Regions from separate parts of the Streptomyces sp. NPDC093064 genome, predicted to be linked through region 1. Evidence: riboswitches for the same ligand, from Rfam matches in the RefSeq annotation. Region 1 holds a riboswitch; each other region holds the start of a gene.

Region 1 (7,498 bases):
CCAGCAGCGCCGGGAGCTGGTCCACCGTCCGCGCCGAGGCGATCGGGGCGGTCACCGTCGGCTGCGCGGCGAGCCAGGCCAGGGCCACCGTGGCGACCTCGGCGTCATGGGCGCGGGCCACGTCGTCAAGGGCCGTGAGGACCTTCTGGCCGCGCTCGGTCTCGAGGTGCCTGGCCGCGCCCTGCGCCCGCGCGCTGTCCACCGTCGTACCGGGCCGGTACTTGCCGGTCAGGAAGCCGGAGGCGAGCGCGTAGTACGGGACGGCGGCCAGGCCGGACCGCTCGGCGACGTTCTCCAGCCCGCCTTCGTAGGTGTCGCGCGAGACCAGGTTGTAGTGCGGCTGGAGCGCCACGTAGCGGGCCAGGCCCTCGCGGTCGGAGAAGTCCAGGGACTCCTGGAGGCGCTCGGCGGAGATGTTCGAGGCGGCGATGTGCCGCACCTTGCCCGCCCTGACCAGCTCGTCGAGCGCGCCGATGATCTCCTCGACGGGGACTTCCGGCTGGTCGAAGTGCGTGTAGTACAGGTCGATGTGGTCCGTGCCCAGACGCCTGAGGGAGGCGTCGGCCGCGGCCTTGATGTTGGCGGCGCTCAGGCCCTGGTAGTCGGGGTGCTGGCTGACCTTGGTGGCGATGACGACGTCGGAGCGGTTGCCGCGCGCCTTGATCCACTTGCCGATGATCGTCTCGGACTCGCCGCCCTGGTTGCCCTCCACCCACGCGGAGTAGGAGTCGGCGCTGTCGACGAAGTTGCCTCCGGCGGCCGTGTAGGCGTCGAGGACGGCGAAGGACTGCTCCTGGTCGGCGGTCCAGCCGAAGACGTTGCCACCGAGGGCGAGCGGGAAGACCTCGAGATCGGACGAACCCAGTTTGCGTAGAGAAGTCATGTCCAACATCAACAACCGCGCCGGAGCGACCCATTCCGGGCCGGGCCGCATCCGGCCGCAAAGGTTGCGCAAACCGGTCTCACGGGCTCGTCAGGGGTGAGACCGGTCCGCGTACGCCAAGCGGCGAGGCGTGTCCGTCAGGGGGCGAGGCCCTTGCCGCGCAGCCACGCCATCGGGTCGATCCCGGTGGACTGGCCACCCGGGTGGACCTCCAGGTGGAGGTGGGGCCCGGTGACGTTGCCGGTGGCGCCCACGCGGCCGATCACTTCGCCCGTGCTGACCTTCTGGCCGGCGCTGACGTTGATCGACGACTGGTGGCAGAACCACAGCTCGGTGCCGTCCTCGAGGGTGAGGATCGTGCGGTAGCCGTAGGAGCCGGCCCAGCCGGCCTCGGTGATGGTGCCGGTGTGGATCGCCTTGAGCAGGGTGCCCGTGGGCGCGGCGAAGTCGAGGCCGGTGTGGTAGCCGGAGGACCACATGGAGCCGGCCTGGCCGAAGGTGGAGGTGAGCGTGTACGAGGAGGTGGGCAGCGCGTACTGCCTGGCCAGCTCGGCCAGCCGGGCCTCCTCGGCCTTCCTGGCGGCCTCCTCGGCCTTCCGCTTGGCCTCCTCCTCCGCCTTCTTCTTCTCGGCGGCGGCCTTGGCCTGGGCCGTCTCCCGCGCCTTCGCCGCCTCCTCGGCGGCCTTCTTGGCGGCGGCGGCCTCGGCGTCCGCCTGGGCCTTGGCCTCGATCTGGACCTGCTGCTGCTCGGCCTGCGCCATGATCCGGTTGCGCAGCACCTCGCCGGCGTCCGAGGTGCCGTGCTCGGCCTCGGCGGCGGTCACGCCGACGCCGCTGAGCGCGGTCGACGAGCCCTCGGGGGCAGCGTCGGACGAGTCCTCGAACAGGGAGCCCACGGAGGGCAGGTCGGGCAGCGAGATGGACACCGGCGGCTTGCCGCTGTTGGCGCTCGCCATGCCGCCCGCGCCGACGGCGGCGATGACGCCGACACCGAGAACGGTGGAGCTGCGGGCGAGTCCGCCGCCGCGCTGCTTGGCGACGCGGTGCCGGCCGCGCACGGGACGGATGGACTCCGCGGTGGGGTTCCACTCCTCCCAGGGGCCCTCGTCGGCGCGGCGGCTGTCGTAGCCGAAGGTCTCTCCGTGCTGCCGGCTCGGCGCGAACGGGGCTTCCGGGGCAGGCGGGTTGGACGCCACGAAGGCGTACTCCTTTCCTTCCGTCTCGCCTACCGGGTTAGCTGACGGGTTCGGAGCGGGAAGGTCTCCTACGCGCGTAAACAAGCCGTACGTACACGGCGGTTACGCTCGATTCACCCCAAGTTGGTGGTTCCCCGGTTCCCTTGCGGGATTCGGCGTGCGCGCACGGAGCCGCCTCTTGTGACGGCTGGGACGACCGTGCTGCGTTATCGAACGTTAATAGACTCGGGGCCCGGATTCCAAGCCGTTCGGCTTGATCACTAAACCTTCCGGCCCGACCTTACGGTCCATGACCACCGAAAACCGGGCGAGTTGACCGCACCTCGGGGAGAGCCATGTGTCCGCGAAACACTCAGGGCCGGAATCCATTGATTGGATTCCGGCCCTGAGCCTTCAGTAGCGGGGACAGGATTTGAACCTGCGACCTCTGGGTTATGAGCCCAGCGAGCTACCGAGCTGCTCCACCCCGCGTCGTTGTGACACCAGTATATGTCATCCGGAGGACTGCTCGCACCCACCTCACCTGCCACTGTTCGTCACACGGTTCCCGGCCGTGCGACGAGGTCACGCTCAGCCGAGCAGATGCCGGTTCGGTTCCCTGGCCGGCTCCTCGAACTCCGGCACCACGACGGCGTCCGCGCCACCGGCCGCCAGCACCCCGGTCCCGTCGGCGCCCTCGACGAACGTGTCCGGCTCCCGCCACGCGGTCACCACCCGTCGCACCCCGGCGTCCAGAATCAGCCGGGCGCACGGACGCGGCCGGGAGGCGCGGCGGGCGCACGGCTCCAGGCTGCTGTACACCGTGGCGTCCGGCAGCCGCGGATCCGCCGGGTCGACCTTGGCCAGCGCCGCCTCCTCCGCGTGCACGACCGGGTCGCCGCCCTCCCGCGAGTACCCGCGGGCGAGTTCGGTCCCGTCGGCGGCAACCACCACGGCGCCCACGCTGAACGCGGTCCGGGACGGCGGGCACTGGGCCGCCAGTTCGCAGGCGAGCCGGAGCCAGTGCCGGTCCGCGGGCACGGCGCGGCCGGCGGTGCCGGGAGCGGTGGGCTCGTAGCGCACGAGGACGACGTCCTCGATGGTCCGCGTCTCCACCAGCCGCAGCCGCCCGCCCTGGTAGGTCCCGGGCCCGAACAGCCGGGGCGCGTCCGCGTCCCCCACGAACAGGGGGGCGAGCACGAGCTGCACCTCGTCCGCGAGCTGCTGCTGGAGCAGCTGCGTGTGGACGGTCCCGCCGCCCTCGACCATGAGCCGGCGCACCCCGCGTTCGTCGTGCAGGTGCTCGAGGAGCCGGGGCCAGCCGAGTTCGGCGCCCAGCGGCACCACGTCGGCGGCCAGGCCCGTACGCCGCAGCCGCAGCGCGCCCTCGTCGGTCGTGTAGAGGATCTTCTCGCCGCCGGTGTGCCAGAAGGGCGCCCCGGGATCCAGCTCGCCGGAGGCGCTGACCGCGACCTTCAGCGGGTACTCCGGCTTCCCGGCGGCGCGGCGTGCGGCCCGCCGCTGCGGCGAGTTCAGCAGCAGCCGCGGGTTGTCGGCCCGCAGGGTGCCGGCGCCGATCAGGATCGCGTCGGCCGACGCCCGTACCTCGTCGACCCGGTCGAAGTCGGCGGGGCTGGAGAGCAGCAGGCGCTCGGGGCCGGTGTCGTCCAGGTAGCCGTCGAGCGAGACGGCGGCGGACAGCAGGACGTACGGGTGGGGCATCGACGCCCTCTCTCTCGGCGGCGGACTGGCTCCCAGTGTGACCGACCCCGCCGATCGCGAGCGGGGCCCCACCGTGGCGCAGCCGCGCACGCGACGCGGGCGGGCCGCCCGCCGGTCGGTGGGGGTCAGTGACCGAGGTGGATGCGGAACCGCAGGCGGCAGATGACGGCGTCGGTGTGGCGGCGGACGGCGCGGTCCAGGACGGCACCGCGCTGGTTCTGCAGAAGCCGCTGCCAGGGCCTGGGCAGGTGCATCTCCGGGATGAGGACCACGATCCGGTCCTGCCGCTCCTGGGCGGCCAGCGCGCGCAGATGGTCGACGAAGGGCCGGGTCAGGGAGCGGGTGCGGCTGTGCAGCACGGTGAGGGGGACACCGGGCTGCCAGGCGTTCCAGGCGGCGTGGACCTCGTCGGCGGAGGGGGCGTCGCGGTCCTCGGGGTGTACGACGGTGACGGCGCGGACCTCGTCGCTCAGTGACAACGCGGCGCTGATGGCCTCGCTGGTGAGCAGGTTGACGGCACCGACGGGAACGACGACGACCGAGTGGCGCGGCTCGGGCCGTGCGGGGACTTCGCCGAGGTGCAGGGCCGCGCCGATGCGCTGGTACGTGCGGTGCACCGACTCGAACACGGCCACCAGGACGGCGACCGCGGCGAAGACGAGCCAGCCGCCCTCGCCGAACTTCGACACCAGCTCGATGACCAGGGCCGCGAAGGTCAGCAGCGCCCCGAGGCCGTTGACGGCCGCCCGCCGGCGCCATCCGGGACCCCCGTCCAGGTGCCAGTGCCGGACCATGCCGGCCTGGGAGAGGGTGAACCCGATGAACACGCCGATGGCGAAGACCGGCACCAGTTTCTGGGTGTCGCCCTCGGCCACGACCAGCAGGACCAGGGCGGCGGCGGCGAGCACGACGACGCCGTAGCGGTAGACCTGCCGGTCGGCGCGCAGCCCGAAGACGTGCGGCAGATGGTTGTCGCGGGCCAGCAGGGAGGTCAGGACCGGCATGCCGCCGAAGGAGGTGTTGGCCGCGAGCGCGAGCAGCGTCATGGTGGCGAACTGCACCACGTAGAAGCCTGCGTTGTGACCCAGGGACGCCTCGGTGAGCTGCGCCAGGACGGTCTTGGTGCCGCTCGGCGCGACATGGAACTTGCCGATGAGCAGCGACAGCCCGATGAGCATGGCCCCGAGCAGCGCGCCGAGCGCGACCTCGGTGCGCTGCGCCCGCCGGACCCTCGGGGTGCGAAAGGTGGGGACGGCGTTCGCGATGGCCTCCACGCCGGTCAGCGCCGAGCAGCCCGAGGCGAACGCCCGCAACAGCAGCAGGACTCCGACCGCGGAGACGGCCGGGGCCGTCGGATGGACGGGCGGGACCGCCGGTGTCGGGCGCACCAGCCCGGCCACGACGACGGCGGCGATCGCCGCGACGAACACCACGGTGGGAGCGATCATCACCTTGGCGGACTCGGCGACCCCGTAGAGGTTGACCGCCGTGATCAGCCCCAGCACGATCACGCACAGCGGCACCCGGTCGCTGTACAGGACGGGGAAGGCGGAGGTGAGCGCGGCCACGCCGGCGGAGACCGACACCGCCACGTTCAGCACGTAGTCGATGATCAGCGAGGCGGCGGCGACCAGGCTGACCCGCCGGCCCAGATGCCGCCCCGCGACCGCGTACGCGCCGCCCCCGTTCGGGAACGCGGCGATCACCTGCCGGTAGGAGAACGTCAGCGCCGCCAGCAGCACCACGATCGCCAGCGTCACCGGCAGGGTGAAACCCAGGCCCTGGCTGCCGGCCACCGCCAGCACCACCACGATCGCCTCCGGCCCGTAGGCCACCGAGGCGAGCGCGTCCAAGGACAGCGCGGCCAGCCCCTGCGGCACCGTCAGCCGGTCCCGCTCCTGCCGTTTCCCCACGATCCGCCCGGCAGTGCGCCGCCGACCCGCATCCTCGGCCCTCGCGCCCACGGCTCCACCGCCCTCACGTCGCCTTCGGAACCCCAGAGGCAGGATCCCCCGCAAACCACCGAATTCGGCGCAAGAGAGGTGTTAAAGGTCGTCCAGGGTCACCCGCGTCCTGCTACACCGGAAGAGGCAGGCAGGAGGTGCCCACGATGTCCGACCACCTCGTCAGAGGGCCCATCGCGATCGTCGCCGCCCTGGTGGCACCGCTCGCGGTCAGCGCGGTGCTGCTGCCCTTCCGCGCCGGCCTCGCCAACACCGTCGTCGCTCTCGTCCTCGTCGCGGTCGTCGTCGCGGCAGCGGCCCTCGGCAACCGGCCGGCCGGCGTCCTCGCCGCGGTGTCCGCGGCCGTCTGGTTCGACTTCTTCTTCACCGTGCCCTACCAACGGCTCACGATCACGAGCACCGCCGACATCACCACCGCCGTCGTGCTGCTCGCCGTCGCCCTGACCGTCTCCCAACTGGCGGCCCGCGCCCGGCGCCTGGAAGTCGTCACCATCACCGACACCGACTACCTCGCCCAGATCCACCACGCGGCCCAACTGGCCAGGGAGGCGACCTCACCCGACGCGGTGGTCGAGGCCGTGCGCGCGCAACTCGTCGGCCTGCTCCACCTGCGCGGCTGCCGCTTCGAGTACGGCACCCTGCTCGGCCACGCCCCCCGCCTGGAATCCGACGGCTCCCTCACCGTCGGGCGCAGAACGTGGGACGTCGACCGACTCGGCATGCCCGACCAGGACATCGAACTGCGCGTCCTCGCGGGCGGCCACTTCCACGGCCGCTTCCTGCTCCGCCCGACCCCCGGCCACACCCCGCCCCTGGAGGCCCGCCTGGTCGCCGTCACCCTGGCCGACCAGGTGGGCGCCGCCCTCCAGACCACCTGGAGAACCCCGAGGCCCACAGCCTGACCCACACCGCACCCCAGGCCACGAAAACGCCGCAGCGCCCGGACCGGCCGAAGCCGAACCGGGCGCTGCGGAGCAGGTCGGAGGTGTTTCCTCCTCCTGCGGCCGTAGGCCCTGTGGGACTCGAACCCACAACCAATGGATTAAAAGTCCACTGCTCTGCCAATTGAGCTAAGGGCCCAGGCGATGTTGCCTACCCGAGCATAGCGGGAGGAGGGCCCGTCGCCGATCGGGTATCCGGGGTGCCCGGCCGGAAGTTCGGCGCGATCGGCGGTGACCGGGTGACCGTTGCGGTCGGAAGATCCCCTTGTAGCCCTTCCAGCCACCGGAGATCTTCGTGCCGGGGTGCCGGAGCAGTGGCCGCCGCCGGGGCCCGCGGTGGTCAGCGAGGCACGGGTGGTCAAAAACCGAAGGGCCCGTACGACAGGAGTCGTACGGGCCCTTCAGAGTGGGTTCACCCGGCGTCAGCCGTTGCGCTTCCAGCGCGGCTTGTCGTCGCGGCGGCCGAAGGAACCGCCGTTGCCGCCGCGGTGGTCGTCACGGCGGCCGTAGGGGCGCTCGTGGCCGCCGGAGCGGAAGCCGGGGCGGTCGCCCTGGCGGTCACGGTTGAACGGGCGGTCGCTGCCGCGGTGCCCGCCGCGCTCGTCGCGCCGGGCCGGGCGGTCGTCACGACGGAAGCCACCCCGGTCGTCACGACGGTCGAACGAGCCACGGTCGTCACGGCGGTCGGAGGAACGAGGCGCGCGGTCCCGGTCACGGTGGAAACCGCCCCGGTCGTCGCGCCGCTCGAAGGAACGGCCACCACGGTCGCCCCGGTCACCGCGGTCGTCACGGCGGAAGCCGCCCCGGTCGTCA
Region 2 (7,498 bases), on a different contig from region 1:
GACCCGCGGCGGCTACACCCTCACCGTCGACCGCGACACCTGGGACGCCCCGGTGGCAATCACCGGCTGAGCCGGAACCGGGCGGTGACGCCCGGCTTCCGTGTCGGCCGACGCCCGCTCGGGCGGGGCGTGGTGCGACGGTGCCCGAAGTCGTGGTGAATCGTTGGTCGAATGGGTTGGCCGGAGCCCGGCCGCTGCCTAATATCGATCACCGCAAGACTTTGTGCACCGCCGCACAATCTCCACCACGGGAGGTTTCCTTGCACCGCCGCCGTCGCACCGCGCTCGTCCTGTCCGCCACGATCCTCGCGGCGGCACCCCTGCTCACCGCCTGTGGAAACGACGCACGTCCGGGCGCGGCGGCCGTGATCGGCGGCCAGCGGATCACCCTCGGGCAGTTGCAGAGCCGGGTGAGCGAGGTGCGCGACGCGCAGCGTGCCGCGGTGGCCGACGAGGCGCAGTACCAGCAGGCCGTCGCCGCGACCGGCACCCTCACTCGGGACACGCTGCACCAGATGGTGCTCGACCGGGTGCTGGACCGCGCCGCCAAGAACGCCGGCCTCAGCGTCAGCCGTAGCGAGATCCAGCAGCTGCGCACCGGTCTCGAACAGCAGGCGGGCGGCGCCAAGGCGCTCGAGGACACGTGGCTCCAGCGGTACGGGGTGCCGCCGCGGCGCCTCGACGACAACCTCCGCCTCCAGCTGGAGGCGCAGAAGCTCGCGGCCCATCTGAACACCGACGCCGGCCAGCCGGCCTTCTGGAAGGCGCTGTCCGAGGCCTCCGCCGAACTCCACGTGGACCTCAACCCGCGCTATGGCACGTGGGACGTCGAGAAGAGCACCCTCGTGAACGCCAAGACGCCGTGGCTGCGGGACGTCTCGGCGGTGGACGCGAAGCAGTCGGCCTGACCGGACGACCGGACGCCGGACGACCGGACGCCGGACGACCGGGCCTGTGGACAACCGGGCCGGGGGACGGCCCCCGGCCTGTGGACAACCAGGGGTGACGTCGCCGGTGTGCGTTACGTTCGGACCGTGAACACCACCAGCGCGACCACCTCCGCAGCGGCCCCGGGCCGGATCGTCCTGCTCACCACCAGCCACCGGGTCGCCCCCGGGCTCCTGTCCTGGCCCGCCTGGCAGGCGCTGCGGGCGGCCGACCGGGTGCTGTGCGCGGACGGCGCCCATCCGCAGCTGCCGTATCTGCGCGAGGCGGGTATAGCCGTGGACGAGTCGGCACCGAGCGCCGAGGAACTGGTGGACGTGTGCGCCGGCGGCCGTACGGTCGTCGTCGTGGCCACCGGCGAGGGCGAACCCGCCCTGACCGACGGACTGGCCCGCCTGGCCGGCTCCGGCCGTGTGAACATGCCGGAGCTGGAGCTGCTGCCCGCCTCCTACGACCTGCCCGGCGCCCGCCTGCTCGACCTCGTCCAGGTCATGGACCGCATCCGCGCCGAGTGCCCCTGGTCGTCCCGACAGACCCACAAGGGCCTGGCCAAGTACGGCATCGAGGAGGCGTACGAGCTGGTCGAGGCTATCGAGGACGGCGACCGCGAGGAGCTGCGTGAGGAACTGGGCGACGTCCTGCTCCAGGTGGTCTTCCACGCCCGTATCGCCGAGGAGGACCCCGAGGAGCCGTTCTCCATCGACGACGTGGCCGGCACCATCGTCGCCAAGCTGATCCACCGCCACCCGCACGTCTTCGGCGACGAGACCGCCACCACCCCGGAGGAGGTCAAGGAGCACTGGCTGCGCACCAAGGCCGAGGAGAAGCGGCGCACCTCCGTGACCGAGGGTGTCCCCCTCGGCCAGCCCGGCCTCGCCCTCGCCGCCAAGCTGGCCTCCCGGGTCCGCACGGCGGGCCTGGAGGTCCCCCTCCCGGCGAGGGAGGGCTTCGGGTACGAGCTGCTGGCGCTGGCCGCCCGCGCCGAGGCGGAGGGCGTCGACCCGGAGGCGGCACTGCGCGCGGCGGCGCGCGCGTACCGGGACGCGATCGTAGAGGCGGAGGGCAACTGAAGCCCTGAGGGCGCGGGCGGGGAGGGGGTGGTCCGGCAGGGGAGCCGGGGGCATCGCCGCCAGGGACGGGAAGGGCCGGAGCCGCGGCGGTGGGGGCGGAAAGCCTGACGCCGAACCCCCGGCGCTAGGGTCAACCGTATGCACGACCAGCCACCCGCCCTGTTCACCTGGGAGTTCGCGAGCAACCCCTACCCGGCCTACGCCTGGCTCCGCGAGCACGCCCCCGTGCACAGGACCCGGCTGCCCAGCGGAGTGGAGGCCTGGCTGGTCACCCGGTACGCGGACGCCAAGCAGGCCCTGGCCGACCAGCGGCTGTCCAAGAACCCGGCGCACCACGCCGAGCCCGCGCACGCCAAGGGCAAGACCGGCATCCCCGGTGAGCGCAAGGCCGAGCTGATGACCCACCTGCTGAACATCGACCCGCCGGACCACACCCGGCTGCGCCGGCTGGTCAGCAAGGCGTTCACCCCGCGCCGCGTCGCCGAGTTCGCCCCGCGTGTGCAGGAGCTGGCCGACGGACTCATCGACGGGTTCGCCGAGCGCGGCACCGCCGACCTCATCCACGAGTTCGCCTTCCCGCTGCCCATCTACGCCATCTGCGACCTGCTCGGCGTCCCCCGCGAGGACCAGGACGACTTCCGGGACTGGGCGGGCATGATGATCCGCCACGGCAAGGGCCCGCGTGGCGGGGTCGCCCGCTCGGTGAAGAAGATGCGCGGCTATCTCGCGGACCTCATCCACCGCAAGCGCGAGGCGCTCCCGGCCGAGCCCGCCCCCGGCGAGGACCTCATCTCCGCCCTCATCCGCGCCTCCGACCACGGCGAGCACCTCACCGAGAACGAGGCCGCCGCCATGGCCTTCATCCTTCTGTTCGCCGGTTTCGAGACCACCGTCAACCTCATCGGCAACGGCACCTACGCCCTGCTCACCCACCCCGAGCAGCGGGACCGGCTCCAGCGGTCCCTCGCCGAGGGGGACGGCGGCCTGCTGGAGACGGGAGTGGAGGAACTCCTTCGCTACGACGGTCCGGTGGAGCTGGCCACCTGGCGCTACGCCACCCGGCCGCTCACCATCGGCGGGCAGGACATCGCCGCCGGCGACCCGGTCCTCGTCGTCCTCGCCGCCGCCGACCGGGACCCGGAGCGGTTCGCCGGCCCCGATGTCCTCGACCTCGGGCGGCGTGACAATCAACACCTCGGCTACGGCCACGGCATCCACTACTGCCTCGGCGCACCGCTCGCCCGCCTGGAGGGCCAGACCGCGCTGGCGACCCTCCTCACCCGGCTCCCGGACCTGCAACTGGACACAGATCCGGCCGACTTGCGCTGGCGCGGTGGGCTCATCATGCGCGGACTGCGGACGCTGCCGGTGCGGTTCACGCCTGGTCGGTAAGTCGCAGGGAAGCCGGACAAGGCAGGAAAAGACGCCTGCCGCCGCACCACGCCTACCCAATGACGGGCACGAAGATGACACATGTTCAACGGTGTGATCTTCACGTGATCTGTGCGGCATGAACTTGTGACAAGCGATCGTCAGCCGATACTTTCACCCATCAGCGTGGCGCCGAGTCTGCGGTCGCCACGCGGGTCACCGCTGTCGCACGAAAGGTCTCCGTATGCTCTCCGGGAACGGACGTCACCGTCGGCCCCGTCAGGCTCCGGCCCTCCTTGTCGCCGCCGGAGTGGCCGGATCCGCCATCGCCATCCCACTGATCGGCGCCGGCGGCGCCAGCGCGGCCGACGGCAACGCGTGGGACAAGGTGGCCAAGTGCGAGAGTGGCGGCGCCTGGAGCGCCAACACCGGCAACGGCTACTACGGCGGCCTTCAGTTGACGCAGGACGACTGGGAGAAGTACGGCGGCCTCGACTACGCCTCGAGCGCCGACCAGGCCAGCCGGTCCCAGCAGATAGCCGTGGCCAAGAAGCTGCTCGCCGACAAGGGCCCCGATGCCTGGCCGACGTGCGGGCTGCTCTCCGGGCTCAACAAGAAGTCCGGGGCGGCGAAGGTCGACACCGGCGTGGGTAATGCGTCCGGATCCTCCAACTCCTCCGGAAAGTCCCTCACGGACGACCTCGGTCTGTCCGACTCGTCACAGGCGTCGTCGAGCGACCCGTCCGGTTCATCCGGCTCGTCGGACGCCGACCCCGGTCCGGCCGATTCCTCCGGTTCCTCCGGCTCGCCGACCGCGTCCCCCACCACGTCCTCCCCCTCGCCGTCCTCGCCCGCCAAGAAGGGCAACCCGGCCAAGTCCGACACGTCCCCCGATGTCGCCGCAAGCGGGTTCCAGTCGCCCGACGCCTCGCCCTCGGTCACGCCGCAGCCGGGTGACACGGACAACTCGTGGCAGATCGGCGGCACTTCGACCCTGGTCGACACCGGGGCGCTCGACGCCGGGGCGCTCGGCGGTGGGCGGCACCGCGGCGGCAGTGCCGCCGAGGACCCGGCCGACAGTCACGCGGCCGCGTCCTCCGGCCGCCACGCCTCCCGCGGCGGCATCGCGCGCGCCGTCGTCGCCGACTCCTACACCGTCCGCGCCGGCGACTCGCTCGAGTCCATCGCCGACTCCCTTGACCTTCAGGGCGGATGGGATGCGCTGTACGCGGCGAACAGGGGGGCGGTCGGGTCCGACCCCAACCACATCTCTGCCGGTCAGACCCTGAATGTCCCTACCGAAACGCCCCAAAAGTAGCGGGAGTTCACGTCCCACTTCGCACCGAATGTCCCATTCGGTGAAAGTGTGGGATGACTCTCAGAAGCCCTGATCGTCTTTGGAATTCGGCGGAGCGCGTGCCTACGGTCGTGACCGCTCGTCACCGCGAGCCCCGGCTGCCGCAACGCCGAATCCTGCCAGCGGCCGTACGGGAACAGTCGTCGCGTCAAGCGCCGTGGGCAGGAGCGGGGGACCCAAGGTAAGTGCCGCGCCCGGCAGTTGACCGGAGCGGCTAGGGGTGGAGCCGTGCCTCACGCACGAGGCACGGCCGGGCAACTCAACCGGCCCGAACCCGACAGCTCACCTCGCAGGCGTCGGTGAGGGGATCCCACCATGCTGTTCTCCAGCAAGGGCAAGCACCGTCGCACGTCCAAGACCACCCGTGTCATCGCGCTCGCCGGTGTCGCCGGCGCCGCTGTCGCCGCCCCGCTGATGGCGGTCGGCGACGCCTCCGCCGCCACCGCCTCCGAGTGGGACGCGGTCGCCCAGTGCGAGTCCGGCGGCAACTGGTCCATCAACACCGGCAACGGCTTCTACGGTGGCCTCCAGTTCACCAACTCCACCTGGGCCGGGTACGGCGGCACCGCCTACGCGTCGCGCGCCGACCTGGCCTCCAAGTCGCAGCAGATAGCCGTCGCCGAGAAGGTACTCGCGGGCCAGGGCAAGGGCGCCTGGCCGGTCTGCGGCAGGGGCCTGTCCGGTGCCGCCTACACCGGCAGCGCCCCCGCGTCGTCGTCCTCGTCGTCCTCGTCGTCGTCTTCTTCGTCTTCGTCGTCGTCGAGCGGCAGCTCCGCCAAGAGCACCGCCACCCGCTCGACCGAGCAGCAGGCCGCCAACCGCTCCGCGACGCGTCCCACCCCGAGCAAGACCGTCACTACGCCGACCGGCGAGAAGGTCAGGAAGGGTGACGGCGAGTACAGGGTGGTCTCCGGCGACACCCTCAGCTCCATTGCCGCCGAGCACGGCGTCCAGGGTGGCTGGAAGAAGCTGTTCGAGCTGAACAAGGACATCGTCGACAACGCCGACCTCATCTATCCGGGCCAGCAGCTCCACCTGAAGTAAGGGCCCGTCCCGCCCTCGGCGCTTTCCAGGGCTCCCCGCCCCGGCGCGTTCCCCCCTACGCGCCGGGGCGGGGCTTTTTCGTCTCCCGCACGCCCGGCCGTTCCCGAACCTTCCCCTCCCCTTTGTTCCGAGTGGGAACAATGGGTACCGTCACTCTGTCCACGAGGCGGTCGGTCGGCCGGTCGCCGCCCCGGGACGGTTAGGCTCTAGTCGCAAGGCTCACGCCCCGCACTTCCAGCGTCACATCCCAGAAGGAGATGCTCGTGCCGTCCATCGACGTCGTCGTAGCCCGGGAAATCCTGGACTCCCGAGGCAACCCCACGGTCGAGGTCGAGGTCGGCCTCGACGACGGCAGCACCGGTCGTGCCGCCGTCCCCTCCGGCGCCTCCACCGGTGCCTTCGAGGCCATCGAGCTCCGTGACGGCGACCCCAATCGCTACCAGGGCAAGGGCGTCGAGAAGGCCGTCCTCGCCGTGATCGAGCAGATCGGCCCGGAGCTCGTCGGCTACGACGCCACCGAGCAGCGTCTGATCGACCAGGCCATGTTCGACCTGGACGCCACCGACAACAAGGGCTCGCTGGGCGCCAACGCCATCCTCGGCGTCTCCCTCGCCGTCGCCCACGCCGCCTCCGAGGCCTCGGACCTCCCCCTCTTCCGCTACCTCGGCGGTCCGAACGCGCACCTGCTGCCGGTGCCGATGATGAACATCCTGAACGGCGGCTCGCACGCCGACTCCAACGTGGACATCCAGGAGTTCATGATCGCCCCGATCGGCGCGGAGTCCTTCTCCGAGGCCCTGCGCTGGGGCACCGAGGTCTACCACACCCTGAAGAAGGTCCTGAAGAGCAAGGGCCTGTCCACCGGCCTCGGCGACGAGGGCGGCTTCGCCCCGAACCTCGGCTCCAACCGAGAGGCCCTGGACCTCATCCTCGAGGCGATCAAGGAAGCCGGATACGCCCCCGGCGAGCAGATCGCCCTCGCGCTCGACGTCGCCGCCTCCGAGTTCTACAAGGACGGCAAGTACGTCTTCGAGGGCAAGGAGCGCTCCGCCGCCGAGATGACGGAGTACTACGAGGAGCTCGTCGCGGCCTACCCGCTCGTCTCCATCGAGGACCCGCTGTTCGAGGACGACTGGGCCGGCTGGAAGGTCATCACCGACAAGCTCGGCGACAAGGTCCAGCTCGTCGGCGACGACCTGTTCGTCACCAACCCCGAGCGCCTCGCCCGCGGCATCGAGGACGGCGCCGCCAACGCGCTGCTCGTGAAGGTGAACCAGATCGGTTCGCTCACCGAGACCCTGGACGCCGTCGAGCTGGCCCAGCGCAACGGCTTCAAGTGCATGATGTCCCACCGCTCCGGCGAGACCGAGGACGTCACGATCGCCGACCTGGCCGTCGCCACCAACTGCGGCCAGATCAAGACCGGCGCCCCGGCCCGCTCCGAGCGCGTCGCCAAGTACAACCAGCTGCTGCGCATCGAGGAGATCCTCGACGACGCCGCGGTGTACGCCGGCCGCTCGGCCTTCCCGCGCTTCAAGGGCTGAGCCGCTTCGAGGGCTCAGCCGTTCCAAGGGCCGAGCCGTCCCGGAGGCTGAGCCGCAAAGCGTAAGGCTTCGCCAGTCGCACGTACGTCCCCGTACCCGGTCCCGTACCGTGTCCGGGGACGTACGCACGTGTGTGCGCGGGCACGAACGGGAGGCGGGACGATGGC
Region 3 (7,498 bases), on a different contig from region 1:
CGTGTTCATGCCGGAGCTGGTGGTGCGCGGTTCGACCGCTTCGGCCCCTGGGGACCGCCCTCGTCCCTGAGGCGGAGAACATGCGAACGGAACCCGACCGGCGGATGATCGGTGGACGAACGCTTTTCTGGCAGACTCTGTGCCTATGGGTGACTCGACCGTGACACGACTGGAAGGCCGGGAAGAGGCCGTTCCGCCCCTTGTCACGGACGAGCAGTCCCCCACCGTCCTGGAGCGGCTGCGCACCCCCCGCCGGCCGCGGCTGTGGTTCGAGATCCTGCTGATCGCGGTGAGTTACTGGACGTACTCGCTGATCCGCAACGCGGTCCCGGAGCAGAAGGCCAAGGCGCTGCGCAACGCGGACTGGGTCTGGAACGCCGAACACCAGCTCGGCATCGCCGTCGAACACTCGGTCAACCATGCCGTGAACTCGGTGACTTGGCTGATCATCGGCATGAACTACTACTACGCGACGTTGCACTTCGTGGTCACCATCGGCGTCCTGGTGTGGCTCTACCGCACGCACCCCGGCCGCTACGCGGCGGCCCGGCTCACCCTCTTCGTGACGACGGGCGTGGCGCTGCTCGGCTACTACCTGTACCCGCTGGCGCCCCCGCGCCTGATGACCGGCGACCACTTCGTCGACACGGTCCAGGTCCATCACACCTGGGGTTCCATGGCCTCCGGCGATCTCAAGAACATGTCCAACCAGTACGCCGCGATGCCGTCCATGCACATCGGCTGGTCCCTGTGGTGCGGCCTGACCGTCTTCACCCTGTGCACGATCCCGTGGCTGCGCGTCCTCGGCCTGCTCTACCCGGTGGCCACCCTGGTCGTCATCGTCGCCACCGCCAACCACTTCTGGCTCGACGCGGTCGGCGGGGTGCTGTGCCTCTCCTTCGGATTCACGATGGCCCGCGCCTGGTACGGGGCGCTGCCGCACGCGCTGCCGCGGCTGACGCCGGCGCTGCGGCCGACGGAGGCGTAGGGCCGTAGCGGTGTCGGTGTCGCCGAGCCGCCGTCTCACGCACCGTAGAACAGCTCCTCCATGACCGCCCGGGCCCGGCGTGCCGTCCGCCGGTACGCGTCGAGCATGTCGCCCGCGTGCCCCGGCCCGTATCCCAGGTACCGCCCCACCGCGGCCAGTTCCCGCGGCTCGGTGGGGAACGTGTCCCCCGCCCGGCCCCGCACCAGCATCACCGCGTTGCGCACCCGGGTGGCCAGCACCCACGCCTCGTCGAGCGTCGAGGCGTCCTCCGGGGACACCAGTCCCGCCTCCCGCGCCGCCGTCAGCGCCTCCCGCGTCCGTGTGGTCCGCAGCGACGCCTCCCCCGCCGCGTGCCGCATCTGGAGCAGCTGCACGGTCCACTCCACGTCGGACAGCCCGCCCGGCCCCAGTTTGGTGTGCAGCTTGGGGTCGGTGCCGCGCGGCAGCCGCTCGGACTCCATCCGGGCCTTGAGCCGCCGGATCTCCCGCACCGCCTCCTCGCTCAGTCCGCCGCGCGGATAACGCAACGGATCGATCAGCTCGATGAACCGCCGCCCCAGGTCCTCGTCCCCGGCCACCGGCTCGGCCCGCAGCAGCGCCTGGGACTCCCACACCAGCGACCACCGACGGTAGTACGCCTCGTACGACTTGAGCGTGCGCACCAGCGGCCCGGACTTCCCCTCGGGCCGCAGATCCGCGTCGACCAGCAGCGGCGGATCCGCGCTCGGGATCTGGAGCAGCCGCCGCGTCTCGGCGACCACCCGGGCCGCGGCCTCGGCGGCCTCCCGCTCGTCGGCGCCCTCCCACGGCTCGTGCACGAACAGCACGTCCGCGTCCGAGCCGTAGCCCAGCTCGTGCCCGCCGAAGCGCCCCATGCCGATGATCGCGAACCGGGTCGGCAGGGTGTCCCCCCATCCCTTGCGCACGACCGCCCGCAGGGTGCCGGCGAGCGTGGCCGCCGTCAGGTCGGACACCGCGCCGCCCACCTGGTCCACGAGCGCGCCCTGGTCGGCCTCGACGGGCCGGGTCTCGGTGCCGTAGGAGCCGACGATGTCGGCGGCGGCGGTGCGGAACAGCTCCCGCCGCCGTACGCCGCGCGCCGCCGTGACGCCCTGCTCGGGGGTCTCGGCGCGACGGACGGCGGCGAGGACCTCCTGCTCCAGCTGGGCGCGGCCGCGCGGTTCGAGGCCGCCCGCGTCGCCGTCGCCCAGCAGTGCCACGGCCTCGGGCGCGCGCATCAGCAGGTCGGGCGCGAGCCGCCCGGCCGACAGCACCCGGGCGAGGTTCTCGGCGGCGGCCCCCTCGTCCCGCAGCAGCCGCAGATACCAGGGGGTCTTGCCGAGCGCGTCCGACACCTTGCGGAAGTTCAGCAGCCCGGCGTCCGGATCGGCGGAGTCCGCGAACCACCCCAGCAGCACGGGCAGCAGGGTCCGCTGGATGGCCGCCTTCCTGGTGACGCCGGAGGCCAGCGCCTCCAGATGCCGCAGCGCGGCGGCCGGGTCGGCGTACCCGAGCGCGACCAGCCGCTCCCGCGCGGCCTCCGGCCTCAACCGGGCCTCGCCGGGAGCGAGTTGGGCAACCGCGTCGAGCAACGGCCGGTAGAACAGCTTCTCGTGCAGCCGGCGTACGACGCTGGTGTGCCGTTTCCACTCCCGGGTCAGCTCGGTGATCGGGTCGCTGCGCAGGCCGAGCGACCGTCCGAGCCGGCGCAGATCGGCCTCGTCCTCGGGGACGAGGTGGGTGCGCCGCAGCCGGAACAGCTGGATGCGGTGCTCCAGGGAACGCAGGAACCGGTAGGCGTCGTCGAGTTGCACGGCGTCCACACGGCCTACGTACCCTCCGGCGGCCAGTGCCTGCAACGCGTCCAGGGTGGAGCCGCTGCGCAGCGACGGGTCGGTCCGCCCGTGCACCAACTGAAGGAGCTGCACGGCGAATTCGACGTCGCGCAGGCCGCCCGGCCCGAGTTTCAGCTCGCGCTCGACCTCGGCCACGGGGATGGTCTCGACCACACGGCGGCGCATCTTCTGCACGTCTGCGACGAAGTTCTCGCGCTCGGCGGCCTGCCAGACCAGCGGGCCGAGCGCGGCGATGTACTGGCCGCCCAGTTCCAGGTCGCCGGCCACCGGGCGGGCCTTGAGCAGCGCCTGGAACTCCCAGGTCTTGGCCCATCGCTGGTAGTAGGCGACATGGCTGCTGAGGGTGCGCACCAGCGGCCCGTTGCGGCCCTCGGGCCGCAGGTTGGCGTCGACCGGCCAGATCGAGCCCTCCACGGTCGTCTCGGAGCAGATCCGCATCATGTGCGAGGCGAGCGCGGTCGCGGCGCGCAGGGCCTTGACCTCGTCGGCGCCGTCCGCGGCCTCGCCGACGAAGATCACGTCGACGTCGGAGACGTAGTTGAGTTCGTGACCGCCGCACTTGCCCATCGCGATCACCGCGAGCCGGCACAGCGCGTCGTCCGCGGGCGCGGCGGCCCGCGCGAGCCGGAGCGCGGCGCGCAGGGTCGCGGTGGCGAGGTCGGCGAGCTCGGCGGCGGTCTCGGCGACATCCGTGGTGCCGCACACGTCGCGGGCGGCGATGGACAGCAGGCAGCGCCGGTAGGCGACGCGGAGCGCGACCGGATCGCCGGCCTCGGCGAGCCCGTGCTCGAACTCCTCCACGCCCGGGTGCAGGTCGCGCGGCTCGTAGGTGACCAGCGCCCGCCAGTCGCCTGCGTGCCGGGCGAGGTGGTCGCCGAGCGCGGTGGAGGCGCCGAGCACGCCGAGCAGCCGGTCGCGCAGCGGTTTGGCCGCTATCAGCGTGTCGAGCAGCTCGCGGCGGGCCTTGGACTCCGGCTGCGCCTCCAGCAGCCGGACCAGCCCGCCCAGCGCGAGATCCGGGTCGGCGGTGGCGCCCAGCGCCTCCAGCAGCACCGGATCGTCCCTCAGCGGCGCGAGGTCCGGCCCGTCCAGCAGCCGCTCGGCGTCCGAGGCATGGATGAAGCCGTGCCGCAGCAGCCGCGTGAAGGTACTGCTCCTGCGCCCCGGCGCCGTCATCCCGGCCTCCCGTCGGATCAAGCCCGTCCTGGCCAGAGCCTATCCGGAGTCCCGGTCCTGAGCCCTGACGGCGGTCCCGCTTTCCGCGCCGGTCGGAGGTCGTCGGGGAGGCCCGGGAAACGGGGATACCCGCCGCCCACAGGACGTACGGTCCGGACGCCCCGAGGGCATCGGAGTGCAGCCATCCGTATGCGTACCGTGAAAGTCACGAATACGTAGCGGACATATCACGCACCAACCTTCACAGCAGTCACAAGCGTTGGCTAGCGTGCCCGGCGGGCACCCCGTACCCCCGCCGGCGAACAACGCCGGGACGGGTGGCCTGCGCCGAGTCCGGTGCGCCTCACGGCAGCCGGAGCCGGGGACCCACTCATCCCTGGGGTGAATCGGTCCCGTTCACGCGTCCCCCACCGCGCGTACGGGACGGTAGGGCAGCCCTTCCGACCACCCGCCCGAACCCGACAGCTAACCCGGTAGGCGGTCCATGGAAGGAGGCGCCACTCTTGGCGTCGCACCGCAAAGCCCGGACCACGGCCACCCGGATCGCCGGACTGCGCACGTCCCCGGCCCTCGGTCTGACGACCGCGGCCCTCACCTCCGTGGCACTGCTGTCCCAGACGGCGAACGCCGCGCCCGCGCAACCCCAGAAACCCAGCCTCGAAGAGGTGCAGAAGAAAGTCGACGACCTGTACCACCAGGCCGGAGTGGCCACCGAGAAGTACAACGCGGCCAAGGAGAAGACCGCCACGCAGCGCACACGCGTGAACGGCCTCCTCGACGACGTGGCGAAGCGCACCGAGAAGCTGAACGAGGCGCGGCGCGAGCTCGGCATGTTCGCCGCCGCCCAGTACCGCACGGGCGGGATGTCCGGCACCGCGACGCTGCTGCTCGCGAAGGATCCCCAGCAGTACTTCGACCAGGACCATCTGATGAGCCAGCTCACCGAGCGGCAGAAGAAGGCCGTCGACGACTACCAGACCGCGCAGCTCGCGACGACGAAGAAGCGCACCGAGGCGACGAAGATCCTGGAGTCGCTGACCACCTCGCAGGACGATCTGAGGACCAGCAAGCTCGACGTCCAGACGAAGCTCAGCGAGGCGCGCCATCTGCTGTCGACGCTGACCGCCGAGGAGAAGGCGCGGCTGGCGGCGATCGAGAAGAAGAAGCAGGAGATCGCCCGGCAGAAGGCCGCGGAGCTGGCCCGCCGGCAGGCGGCGGCGGAGGCGGCGGCGGCCGCGCAGAAGCTCAAGGAGGAGCAGGCGGCTCAGAGCGCCAAGGCGAAGGCGAGCAGCGGAACGGGCACGAGCACGGGAGCGGGCACAAGCTCCGGATCGAGCACGAGCTCCGGATCGAGCACGGGCTCGGGTACGGGTACGGGCGGGGGCACGAGCACGGATGCCGGATCGAGCACCGGCTATGCCGCCCAGGCCGCCAAGGTCATCGACTTCGCGCGGGCCCAGATCGGCAAGCCGTACGTGTGGGGCGCGTCCGGCCCCGGTTCGTACGACTGCTCCGGGCTCACGCAGGCCTCCTGGAAGTCCGCCGGGATCTCGCTGCCGCGCACCACCTGGGACCAGGTGAAGGCCGGCACGACCGTCTCCGTCTCCGCGGCCAAGCCCGGCGACCTGGTCTTCTTCTACGACGACATCAGCCACGTCGGGATCTACATCGGCAACGGCATGATGATCCACGCGCCGCACTCGGGCGCGAACGTCCGCGAGGAGTCGATCTACTACATGCCGATCCACAGCGTCGTCCGTCCCGCGTAACGCGCGCGCCGGACACCCGGTGCCGGCACCGGCACCGGCACCGGCACCGGCACCGGACATGAAAGGGCCCGCACCGGGGGGTGCGGGCCCTTTCAGGGGGCGGCGCCACTCAGGTCCAGGGCACCGCGATGAAGATGTCGGCCACGGTGAGCAGCTCAGGAAAGCCAGCCCCGACCTGCGCCTACAGCACCGGCAGACGCTTCTCGGTTCGAAGGATTGCCATCGCGCCGTGCCGTCACCCCGTGTGCGTGCCCGCGTGCCGGCCACGGCCCCGGTTCGGCGTGTCGAGGCGTCGGGTCGCCACGAGAAGCAGTCCGACCAGGGCCGACCACAAGACGATCACCCCGACGGGACCGGTCCATATGCCGGATATTCCGGCCAGAGCAGCGCAGGGCATGGCAAAGATCGTCTGCATCCCGCGCTTTCCGAGGCGTGTGGGCAGCCCCGTCGCGGCGTAGTGGGGAGCGCGCGCGACCGCGTGCCCTCCCGCATAGGCGGCGAAGAGGCCGATGGCGAACAGGGCCAAGGCGATGGCCGTGCTCCAAAGGGACAGTCCTTCGGGGTTGTCGTCGGAGTACTGCGTCACGCCGTCCTTGCTCACGGCGGTCGCGTAGTCCCGCCACATGGTGACGGTGACCACGTCTCCGGCACGGAGGTGCCCGAGCAGCGGCTCGGCTCCGCCCATGGCTACTTCCCGGGGCACTGATCCGGGTCCGGTGAGCCGGAGGTCGTACCGCTGGTTCTTGGGCTGTTCCCGTATCTCCGTGCCGCGCACGGTGGCCTGGACGGGGCGCAGGCAGTCCTCGGTGACCGCCGTACCGCAGGGGCGAGCGGCTCGATACGCGCGCTCCTCGGCCATGTCGTCGGGCACGCGGGTCAGTCCGACGCCGGCGAAGAAGATCAGAGCGACACCGAGCAGTACGGCGACGGCTCCCCAGCAGCGGTGCCAGAGGGTACGCAGGCGCAGACCACGCCGGGCACCGCTTCGGCCGTCGCCCTCGTACGGCATGTCAGGCCTCCCGCCGCACGCGGGAGCAGACCGTGAACACGGCCATAGCGACCACCAGCCCCGCCGCGGTCGCCGTGGTGTCGGCGAGCAGCCGGTCCAGATGAGGTCGCAGCTGGTCGACCAAGGTGCCCACCACGACCGAGCCGGAGACCGCGGCCACCAGACCGGCGCCCCAGTGACGGTGCCTGTTGTAGAACCACCGGCCCAGCACCATCACCACTGGTGCGGCGACAGGAAGCTGCCGCTCGTCGAGCAACTCCAAAGCTGCCCACGTAAGGGCGAGCACCACCAGGCACCCCGCCGCCACCCTGGCCGCCTCGGCCCACAACACCGGCCGGTCCCCGCTCACCACGACGCCTTCCACCCTCCCCCTCCGCGCCGTCGTGCCCACGGCGTCGCACCGACGGCAATTGAGCCACACCCGCCCCTCCACGCGCCATACCGGTCCCCGACACGATCAGCGGACGTCTCTTCTGACCACCCTCGGACGGCCCGAAGTACAGCCGGCCCACTTCCAGCGGGCCCCGTGCACCTGCTGCGGCCTGCGAGTTCCCTTGACCTTGGCGCTACGGGGGAACACCTGGGGGAAACGGCAACCAGGGCATCCCGCCGATGCGCGGATCCGGTCGCCCGCCGGTAACTCGGCGTGGATGCTCGGCCGGACCTCCACGATGGCGTCGGCGTCCTCCTGATCGCCCTC
Region 4 (7,498 bases), on a different contig from region 1:
GCACCAGGAAGGCGACCTCGGCCTCGTCGCAGGGCGCCGAGGCGGGTAGGCCGTCCGCGCCGATGCGGTCGTAGCGTACGGTGGCGATGAACTCGCCGCCGACCGTGGCCGCGAGTCCCACCCGGTCCACGAAGTCGTGGTGCGTGAAGCGGTGGACGTCCTTCGCGGACAGGCGCGGGTAGGGCGCGAAGAAGCGGTAATACTTGGACTCGTCCGACACCTGTTCGTAGAAGCTGACCAGACGGCCGGCGTCATCGGCGGTGATGGGGCGGATCCGTGCGGTGCCGCCGTCGCGCAGCACCACGTCGGCCTCCCAGTGGGCGGGGTACTCGTGCCGGTCCGGCGAGGTCTGCATGGGGCCCAGCGTACGGCTCGCGTCCGACAGCGGCGCGAGGCAGTCTGTGGAGGACACACGTCGGACCGAGGCCGCGGTCCGACGCCGCCCGGGGCGGCGCACACCCCCGCTCCGGGCTCGCTCCACGTGTGGAAAACTGGTCTAGACAACCCTGATCACCCGAAGGGCAGCAACACATGGCTGAGCGCCGCGTCAACGTCGGCTGGGCCGAGGGCCTCCACGCCCGCCCCGCCTCCATCTTCGTCCGGGCCGCCACGGCCTCAGGCATCCCCGTGACGATCGCCAAGGCCGACGGGACGCCCGTCAACGCGGCCTCCATGCTGGCCGTGCTCGGCCTCGGCGCCGAGGGCGGCGAGGAGGTCGTCCTGGCCTCCGACGCCGATGGCGCGGACGCCGCGCTGGACCGGCTGGCCAAGCTGGTCGCCGAGGGGCTCGGGGAGCTTCCCGAGACCGTCTGACCGGCAGGACCGCTCCTGCGCCGAAGCCGTGCCGCCCGGACGGGGTGGCACGGCTTCGGCGTGCCCGGCGGGCCCCCGGAACACCGGAAGGGAACACAGGAAGCCCCGGCTCGGGAGCCGGGGCTTCGGGGGTGTCGCGTGACGCGCCGGGCGGTGTGCCGGCGCGGGAGGTCAGATGTTGAGGCCGTGCCGGCGGAGGTAGCCCACGGGGTCGATGTCGGAGCCGTAGTCCGGGGACGTACGGGCCTCGAAGTGCAGGTGCGGTCCGGTGACGTTGCCGGTCGCGCCGGACAGGCCGATCTGCTGGCCCGGGACGACCTGCTGGCCCACCGAGACCCCGATGGACGACAGGTGCCCGTACTGGGTGTACATGCCGTCGGCCATCCTGATCACGACCTGGTTGCCGTACGCCCCGCCCCAGCCGGTCTCGACGACGGTGCCGATGCCGACCGCGCGGACGGTGGTGCCGCTCGCGGCGTGGAAGTCGATGCCGGTGTGGGTGCCGGAGGACCACAGGGAGCCGCCGGTGCGGTAGCCGGTCGATACGTAGGAGTCGAGGATCGGCGTCACGAAGGCGTTGAGACGCTTGCGCTCGGCCTCGCGGGCGGCGCGCGCCTTGACCTCGCGCTCCTTCGCGGCCCGCTCCGCGGCCTTCTTGCGCGCGGCCTCCTCGGCCTGCTTGCGCGCGGCGGCCCTGTGCTGGGCGAGGGCCTGGGCGTCGATCTTCTCGGCGACGCTGTCGCCGATGGTGACGACCGGGGTGAGGCCGGTGTCCTCGGGGGCGGGGTCCTCCGCGGCGAGGGCCGGGGCGGCGAGGGTGCCGATGACGCCGGTGGTGGCCAGGGCCGCGACGCCCGCCGCGCGGGCGGTGGTGCGGTGCATCCGGCTCGGCCGGCGGTGTTTCCCGGCGGCGCGGGTGAACGCCATGGAGACGTGGGTCCTTTCCTTCCCTCTCGCCTACCGGGTTAGCTGACGGGTTCGGAGCAGGAAGGTCTCCTACGGCCCCCTCGCGGCGTGCGCGGGTGTCCGATTCACCCCAGGGACGGCGGGTCCCCGGCTCCCCTGGCTCGCGCCGTACGGGGACTCGGCGATGGCTGTCCGGTGCCGCGGACGCGGCGCACTGCCCGACGAACAGCCGGACCGACGCTAAACGGGGCCGCTTTCAATTCCCAAACGGATCAGATGTTTTGTAGCGCATACCACAGGGCAGACAGGCAACCTCCCCCTCAATTCGGACATCGTGGGGCCCTGGTGACGCTTCGGGCACCAAGGCCCCACGCGCGCGTGTGCCGTTCGCCGCGCGTGCGGCGGCGAACGGCGGCGAGGGGGTACCTCTACTCGGCCGCGACGACGATGACCCGGCCGGCGCCCAGGGCCTCGACGGGCTCCTTGATCTGCGCCGCGTCACCGACGAGGACCGTCACCAGCCGGTCCACCGGGAAGGCGTTGACGACGGCCGCGGTCGCCTCCACCGTGCCGGTCGCGGCGAGCTGCTGATAGAGCGTCGCCTGGTAGTCGTCGGGCAGGTGCTGCTCGACCTGGTCGGCGAGCGTGCCGGCCACGGCGGCGGCCGTCTCGTACTTCAGCGGCGCCACGCCGACGAGGTTCTGCACGGCGACGTCCCGCTCGGCGTCGGTGAGGCCCTCGGCGGCGAGCTTGCGCAGCACCGTGAACAGGTCGTCCAGGGCCGGGCCGGTGTTCGGGGTGTCGACCGAGCCGCTGATGGCGAGCATCGCGGCGCCCGACCCGTCGGGGGCCGAGCGCAGCACCTGGCCGAACGCCCGCACCCCGTAGGTGTAGCCCTTCTCCTCGCGCAGGACGCGGTCCAGGCGGGAGGTGAGGGTGCCGCCGAGGCAGTAGGTGCCGAGCACCTGGGCGGGCCACACGCGGTCGTGCCGGTCCGGGCCGATCCGGCCGATGAGCAGCTGCGTCTGCACGGCGCCGGGCCGGTCCACGATGACCACGCGGCCGGTGTCGTCGGCGGTCACCGGCGGCACGGGCCGCGGCTTGGCGGGCGAGCCGGTCCAGGCGCCCAGGGTCCGGCCCAGCAGCTCGTCGAGGTCGACGCCGGTGAGGTCGCCGACGACCACGGCGGTGGCCGTGGCCGGACGCACGTGCCGGTCGTAGAAGGAGCGGACGGCCGCCGAGTCGATCGCGCCGACCGTGTCCTCGGTGCCCTGGCGCGGACGCGACATGCGCGAGCCGGCCGGGAAGAGCTCCTTGGACAGTTCCTTGGCGGCGCGGCGGGCCGGGTTGGCCAGCTCGTGCGGGATCTCGTCGAGCCGGTTGCGCACCAGGCGCTCGACCTCGGATTCGGCGAACGCGGGCGCCCTGAGGGCGTCGGACAGCAGGCCGAGCCCCTTGGCCAGGCGGGAGGCCGGGACCTCCAGGCTCAGCCGTACGCCGGGGTGGTCGGCGTGCGAGTCGAGGGTGGCGCCCGCGCGCTCCAGCTCGGCGGCGAACTCCTCGGCGGAGTGCTTGTCGGTGCCCTCGGAGAAGGCCCGCGCCATGATCGTGGCGACGCCGTCCAGGTCGGCCGGCTCCGCGTCCAGGGGCGCGTCCAGCAGCACCTCGACGGCGACGACCTGCTGGCCGGGGCGGTGACAGCGCAGCACCGTCAGGCCGTTGTCCAGCGTCCCGCGCTCGGGCGCGGGGAACGCCCACGGCTTGGCCGCGCCGGCCCGGGGCTGGGGGTGGAACTCCATCGTGGCGAGCTCGGTCACTTCGCCGCCTCCTCGGTCTCGTCGGTGGCCGCGGCGTCCGCGCCCTGGGCGTCGTCCTGCGCGTCGGCGGCGGTCGGCTCGTAGACGAGCACCGCGCGGTTGTCGGGGCGCAGGCGGGACTTGGCGGCCTCCTGGACCTCCTCGGGCGTCACCTCCAGGACCCGCTTGACGGCGGTCAGGGCGAGCTGCGGGTCGCCGAACAGGACGGCGTAGCGGCACAGTTCGTCGGCGCGGCCGGCGACCGTGCCGAGGCGGTCCAGCCACTCGCGCTCCAGTTGGGCCTGGGCGCGCTCCATCTCCTCGGCCGTGGGGCCCTGTTCGGCGAACCGGGCGAGCTCCTCGTCGATGGCCGACTCGATGACGGGGACCTCGACGTCGCCGGAGGTCTTCACGTCCAGCCAGCCCAAGGAGGGCGCGCCGGCCAGCCGCAGCAGTCCGAAGCCGGCCGCGACGGCCGTACGGTCGCGGCGCACCAGGCGGTTGTAGAGCCGGGAGGACTCGCCGCCGCCGAGGATGGTGAGCGCCAGGTCGGCCGCGTCGCACGCGCGCGTGCCGTCGTGCGGGAGCCGGTAGGCGGCCATCAGGGCACGGGCCGGGACCTCCTCCTCGACGACCTCGCGCAGCTGCTCGCCGATGACCTCGGGCAGGGAGCCGTCGCGGGGCTCGGGCTTGCCGTCGTGGGACGTGATGGAGCCGAAGTACTTCTCGATCCAGGCGAGCGTCTGCTGCGGGTCGATGTCACCGACGACCGACAGGACGGCGTTGTTGGGCGCGTAGTACGTGCGGAAGAACGCGCGCGCGTCCTCCAGGGTGGCCGCGTCCAGGTCCGCCATCGACCCGATCGGCGTGTGGTGGTACGGGTGGCCCTCCGGGTAGGCGAGGGCGGTCAGCCGCTCGAAGGCGGTGCCGTAGGGGACGTTGTCGTAGCGCTGGCGGCGCTCGTTCTTGACGACGTCGCGCTGGTTCTCCATGGACTCGTCGTCCAGCGCCGCGAGCAGGGAGCCCATGCGGTCGGCCTCCAGCCAGAGGGCGAGCTCCAGCTGGTGGGCGGGCATGGTCTCGAAGTAGTTGGTGCGCTCGAAGCTGGTGGTGCCATTGAGGGAGCCGCCCGCGCCCTGCACCAGCTCGAAGTGGCCGTTGCCCTTGACCTGGGCGGAGCCCTGGAACATCAGGTGCTCGAAAAGGTGAGCCAGGCCGGTACGTCCCTTGACCTCGTGGCGCGAGCCGACGTCGTACCAGAGGCACACCGCCGCGACCGGGGTCAGGTGGTCCTCGGAGAGCACCACGCGCAGGCCGTTGGCCAGGCGGTGCTCGGTCGCTGTCAGGCCGCCGGAGTCTGCCTCGGCTGCGGCCGTGTGACCCATGGGCATGTACGTCCCTTCGATCGCGGTGGCGGTCTGCGAACCGCCCTTTTCCTGCCGGTCCTGCCACTGTATGCAAGCGTGCGGACCCCTGGCGAAGTTCCCACGACCCGTACGCCGAGAGCGAGACGGAAAGCCGGGCGCCACGGCGGCAGGGCGGGACGGGACGCGAAGGGGCTTCGCACGCGTCACAGAGGCACCACCGCCCTCAAGGGCCACGGGACGGACAAGGCCGCGGCAGCCGACGGCGGGAGGCGCCCCGGAGGCGGGACTGGATCACGGAACGGCCCTGTGGGGACGGGGCGTGGTCCGCGTTGTCGGTCGCGCGGTCCACAATGGTCCGCGTCAGATCCCGTCACGCTTCAGCAAGGAGCCGGCAGCGATGGCCCGCCGCAGCACGAAGACCCCGCCGCCCGACGACGCGTACGAGGAGAGGATCCTCGACATCGACGTCGTCGACGAGATGCAGGGCTCCTTCCTCGAGTACGCGTACTCGGTCATCTACTCCCGCGCCCTGCCGGACGCCCGGGACGGACTCAAGCCGGTGCACCGCCGCATCGTCTACCAGATGAACGAGATGGGGATCCGCCCCGACCGCGGCTACGTGAAGTGCGCGCGCGTCGTCGGCGAGGTCATGGGCAAGCTGCACCCGCACGGCGACGCGTCGATCTACGACGCCCTGGTGCGCCTGACCCAGCCCTTCTCGATGCGTGTCCCGCTCGTCGACGGCCACGGCAACTTCGGCTCCCTGGGCAACGACGACCCGCCGGCCGCCATGCGGTACACCGAGTGCCGGATGGCCGAGGCCACGGGTCTGATGACGGAGTCCATCGACGAGGACACCGTCGACTTCGCCCCCAACTACGACGGCCAGGAGCAGGAGCCGGTGGCCCTGCCGGCCGCCTTCCCGAACCTGCTGGTGAACGGCTCCTCGGGCATCGCCGTCGGCATGGCCACGAACATGCCCCCGCACAACCTCAACGAGGTCATCGCGGCCGCCCGCCACCTGATCCGCCACCCCAACGCCGACCTGGACGCCCTGATGCGGCACGTCCCGGGCCCGGACCTGCCCACCGGCGGCCGGATCGTCGGCCTGTCCGGGATCAGGGACGCCTACGAGACCGGCCGCGGCACCTTCAAGATCCGCGCGACGGTCTCGGTGGAGACCGTCACGGCGCGCCGCAAGGGGCTGGTCGTCACCGAGCTGCCCTTCTCCGTGGGCCCGGAGAAGGTGATCGCCAAGATCAAGGACCTGGTCGGTTCGAAGAAGGTCCAGGGGATCGCCGACGTCAAGGACCTCACCGACCGCGAGCACGGACTGCGCCTGGTCATCGAGATCAAGAACGGCTTCGTGCCGGAGGCCGTCCTGGAGCAGCTCTACAAGCTGACGCCGATGGAGGAGTCCTTCGGCATCAACAACGTCGCCCTGGTCGACGGCCAGCCGCTCACGCTCGGCCTGAAGGAGCTGCTGGAGGTCTACCTCGACCACCGCTTCGAGGTCGTACGGCGCCGCAGCGAGTACCGCCGGCGCAAGCGGCGCGACCGGCTGCACCTGGTGGAGGGCCTGCTCACCGCGCTGGTGGACATCGACGAGGTCATCCGTCTGATCCGCTCCAGCGAGAACTCCGCGCAGGCCAAGGAGCGCCTGATGCGGCGCTTCTCGCTGAGCGAGGTCCAGACCCAGTACATCCTGGACACCCCGCTGCGCCGTCTGACCAAGTACGACCGCATCGAGCTGGAGGCGGAGAAGGACAAGCTCGTCGCGGAGATCGAGGAACTGACCCGGATCCTGGAGTCCGACGCGGAGCTGCGCAAGCTGGTCTCGGCCGAACTGGCCGCGGTCGCCAAGAAGTTCGGCACCCCGCGGCGCACGATGCTGCTGGAGGCGAGCGGCTCCCCGGCCGCCGTGGTGCCGTTGCAGGTGGCGGACGACCCGTGCCGCGTCCTGCTGTCCTCGACCGGCCTGATGGCCCGCACGGCGAACGGCGACCCGTTCGCGCGCGGGGACGGCAAGCGGCAGAAGCACGACGTGATCGTCTCGGCGGTCCCGGCGACCGCCCGGGGCGAGGTGGGCGTGGTGACGTCGGGAGGCCGCCTGCTCCGCGTGAACGTCGTCGACCTGCCGCAGTTGCCGGAGACGACGTCGGCGCCGAACCTCGCCGGCGGCGCGCCGCTGGCGGAGTTCGTCACCCTGGAGGACGACGAGACCGTGGTCTGCCTGACCACGCTGGACGAGTCGTCGCCGGGCCTGGCGCTCGGCACCGAACAGGGTGTCGTCAAGCGGGTCGTCCCCGACTACCCCTCCAACAAGGAGGAGTTGGAGGTCATCACGCTCAAGGAGGGTGACCGGATCGTGGGCGCGGTCGAGCTGCGCACCGGTGAGGAGGACCTGGTCTTCATCACGGACGACGCCCAGCTCCTGCGCTACCAGGCCTCCCAGGTCCGCCCGCAGGGCCGCGCGGCCGGCGGCATGGCCGGCGTCAAGCTCACCGAGGGCGCCAAGGTCATCTCGTTCACGGCCGTCGATCCGGCCGCGGACGCGATCGTCTTCACCGTGGCCGGCTCGCGCGGCACGCTGGACGACTCCGTGCAGACGACGGG

The links. Region 1 has a riboswitch for cyclic di-AMP ahead of ACIQFZ_RS31415 (M23 family metallopeptidase). Riboswitches for the same ligand answer to the same signal wherever they lie in the genome.
Region 2: it holds a riboswitch for cyclic di-AMP, as region 1 does, so the genes downstream of both, ACIQFZ_RS16230 (transglycosylase family protein) here and ACIQFZ_RS31415 (M23 family metallopeptidase) in region 1, are expected to answer to the same signal.
Region 3: it holds a riboswitch for cyclic di-AMP, as region 1 does, so the genes downstream of both, ACIQFZ_RS12110 (NlpC/P60 family protein) here and ACIQFZ_RS31415 (M23 family metallopeptidase) in region 1, are expected to answer to the same signal.
Region 4: it holds a riboswitch for cyclic di-AMP, as region 1 does, so the genes downstream of both, ACIQFZ_RS20875 (M23 family metallopeptidase) here and ACIQFZ_RS31415 (M23 family metallopeptidase) in region 1, are expected to answer to the same signal.

The regions. Positions count from the first base shown of each region.
Region 1 covers NZ_JBIVPK010000036.1:51,659-59,156, reverse strand. Annotated here, with positions in the region: gene ACIQFZ_RS31420 (aldo/keto reductase) at 1-883, opposite strand, end outside; gene ACIQFZ_RS31415 (M23 family metallopeptidase) at 1,021-2,079, opposite strand; cyclic di-AMP (ydaO/yuaA leader) riboswitch at 2,091-2,247, opposite strand; tRNA gene ACIQFZ_RS31410 (tRNA-Met) at 2,477-2,550, opposite strand; gene ACIQFZ_RS31405 (dihydrofolate reductase family protein) at 2,650-3,780, opposite strand; gene ACIQFZ_RS31400 (APC family permease) at 3,906-5,693, opposite strand; gene ACIQFZ_RS31395 (DUF4118 domain-containing protein) at 5,891-6,646, shown strand; tRNA gene ACIQFZ_RS31390 (tRNA-Lys) at 6,752-6,824, opposite strand; gene ACIQFZ_RS31385 (DEAD/DEAH box helicase) at 7,108-7,498, opposite strand, start outside.
Region 2 covers NZ_JBIVPK010000011.1:155,078-162,575, forward strand. Annotated here, with positions in the region: gene ACIQFZ_RS16205 (glycoside hydrolase domain-containing protein) at 1-70, shown strand, start outside; gene ACIQFZ_RS16210 (SurA N-terminal domain-containing protein) at 261-908, shown strand; gene ACIQFZ_RS16215 (nucleoside triphosphate pyrophosphohydrolase) at 1,035-2,015, shown strand; gene ACIQFZ_RS16220 (cytochrome P450) at 2,154-3,407, shown strand; gene ACIQFZ_RS16225 (transglycosylase family protein) at 3,631-4,704, shown strand; cyclic di-AMP (ydaO/yuaA leader) riboswitch at 4,887-5,054, shown strand; gene ACIQFZ_RS16230 (transglycosylase family protein) at 5,059-5,787, shown strand; gene eno (phosphopyruvate hydratase) at 6,045-7,331, shown strand; gene ACIQFZ_RS16240 (septum formation initiator family protein) at 7,494-7,498, shown strand, end outside.
Region 3 covers NZ_JBIVPK010000007.1:273,064-280,561, forward strand. Annotated here, with positions in the region: gene ACIQFZ_RS12095 (LacI family DNA-binding transcriptional regulator) at 1-70, shown strand, start outside; gene ACIQFZ_RS12100 (phosphatase PAP2 family protein) at 146-988, shown strand; gene ACIQFZ_RS12105 (bifunctional [glutamine synthetase] adenylyltransferase/[glutamine synthetase]-adenylyl-L-tyrosine phosphorylase) at 1,024-4,020, opposite strand; cyclic di-AMP (ydaO/yuaA leader) riboswitch at 4,336-4,516, shown strand; gene ACIQFZ_RS12110 (NlpC/P60 family protein) at 4,524-5,789, shown strand; gene ACIQFZ_RS12115 (hypothetical protein) at 6,025-6,798, opposite strand; gene ACIQFZ_RS12120 (hypothetical protein) at 6,800-7,162, opposite strand; gene ACIQFZ_RS12125 (hypothetical protein) at 7,256-7,498, opposite strand, start outside.
Region 4 covers NZ_JBIVPK010000016.1:58,061-65,558, forward strand. Annotated here, with positions in the region: gene ACIQFZ_RS20865 (GNAT family N-acetyltransferase) at 1-355, opposite strand, end outside; gene ACIQFZ_RS20870 (HPr family phosphocarrier protein) at 532-813, shown strand; gene ACIQFZ_RS20875 (M23 family metallopeptidase) at 985-1,740, opposite strand; cyclic di-AMP (ydaO/yuaA leader) riboswitch at 1,753-1,913, opposite strand; gene ACIQFZ_RS20880 (pitrilysin family protein) at 2,148-3,536, opposite strand; gene ACIQFZ_RS20885 (pitrilysin family protein) at 3,533-4,906, opposite strand; gene ACIQFZ_RS20890 (DNA topoisomerase IV subunit A) at 5,280-7,498, shown strand, end outside.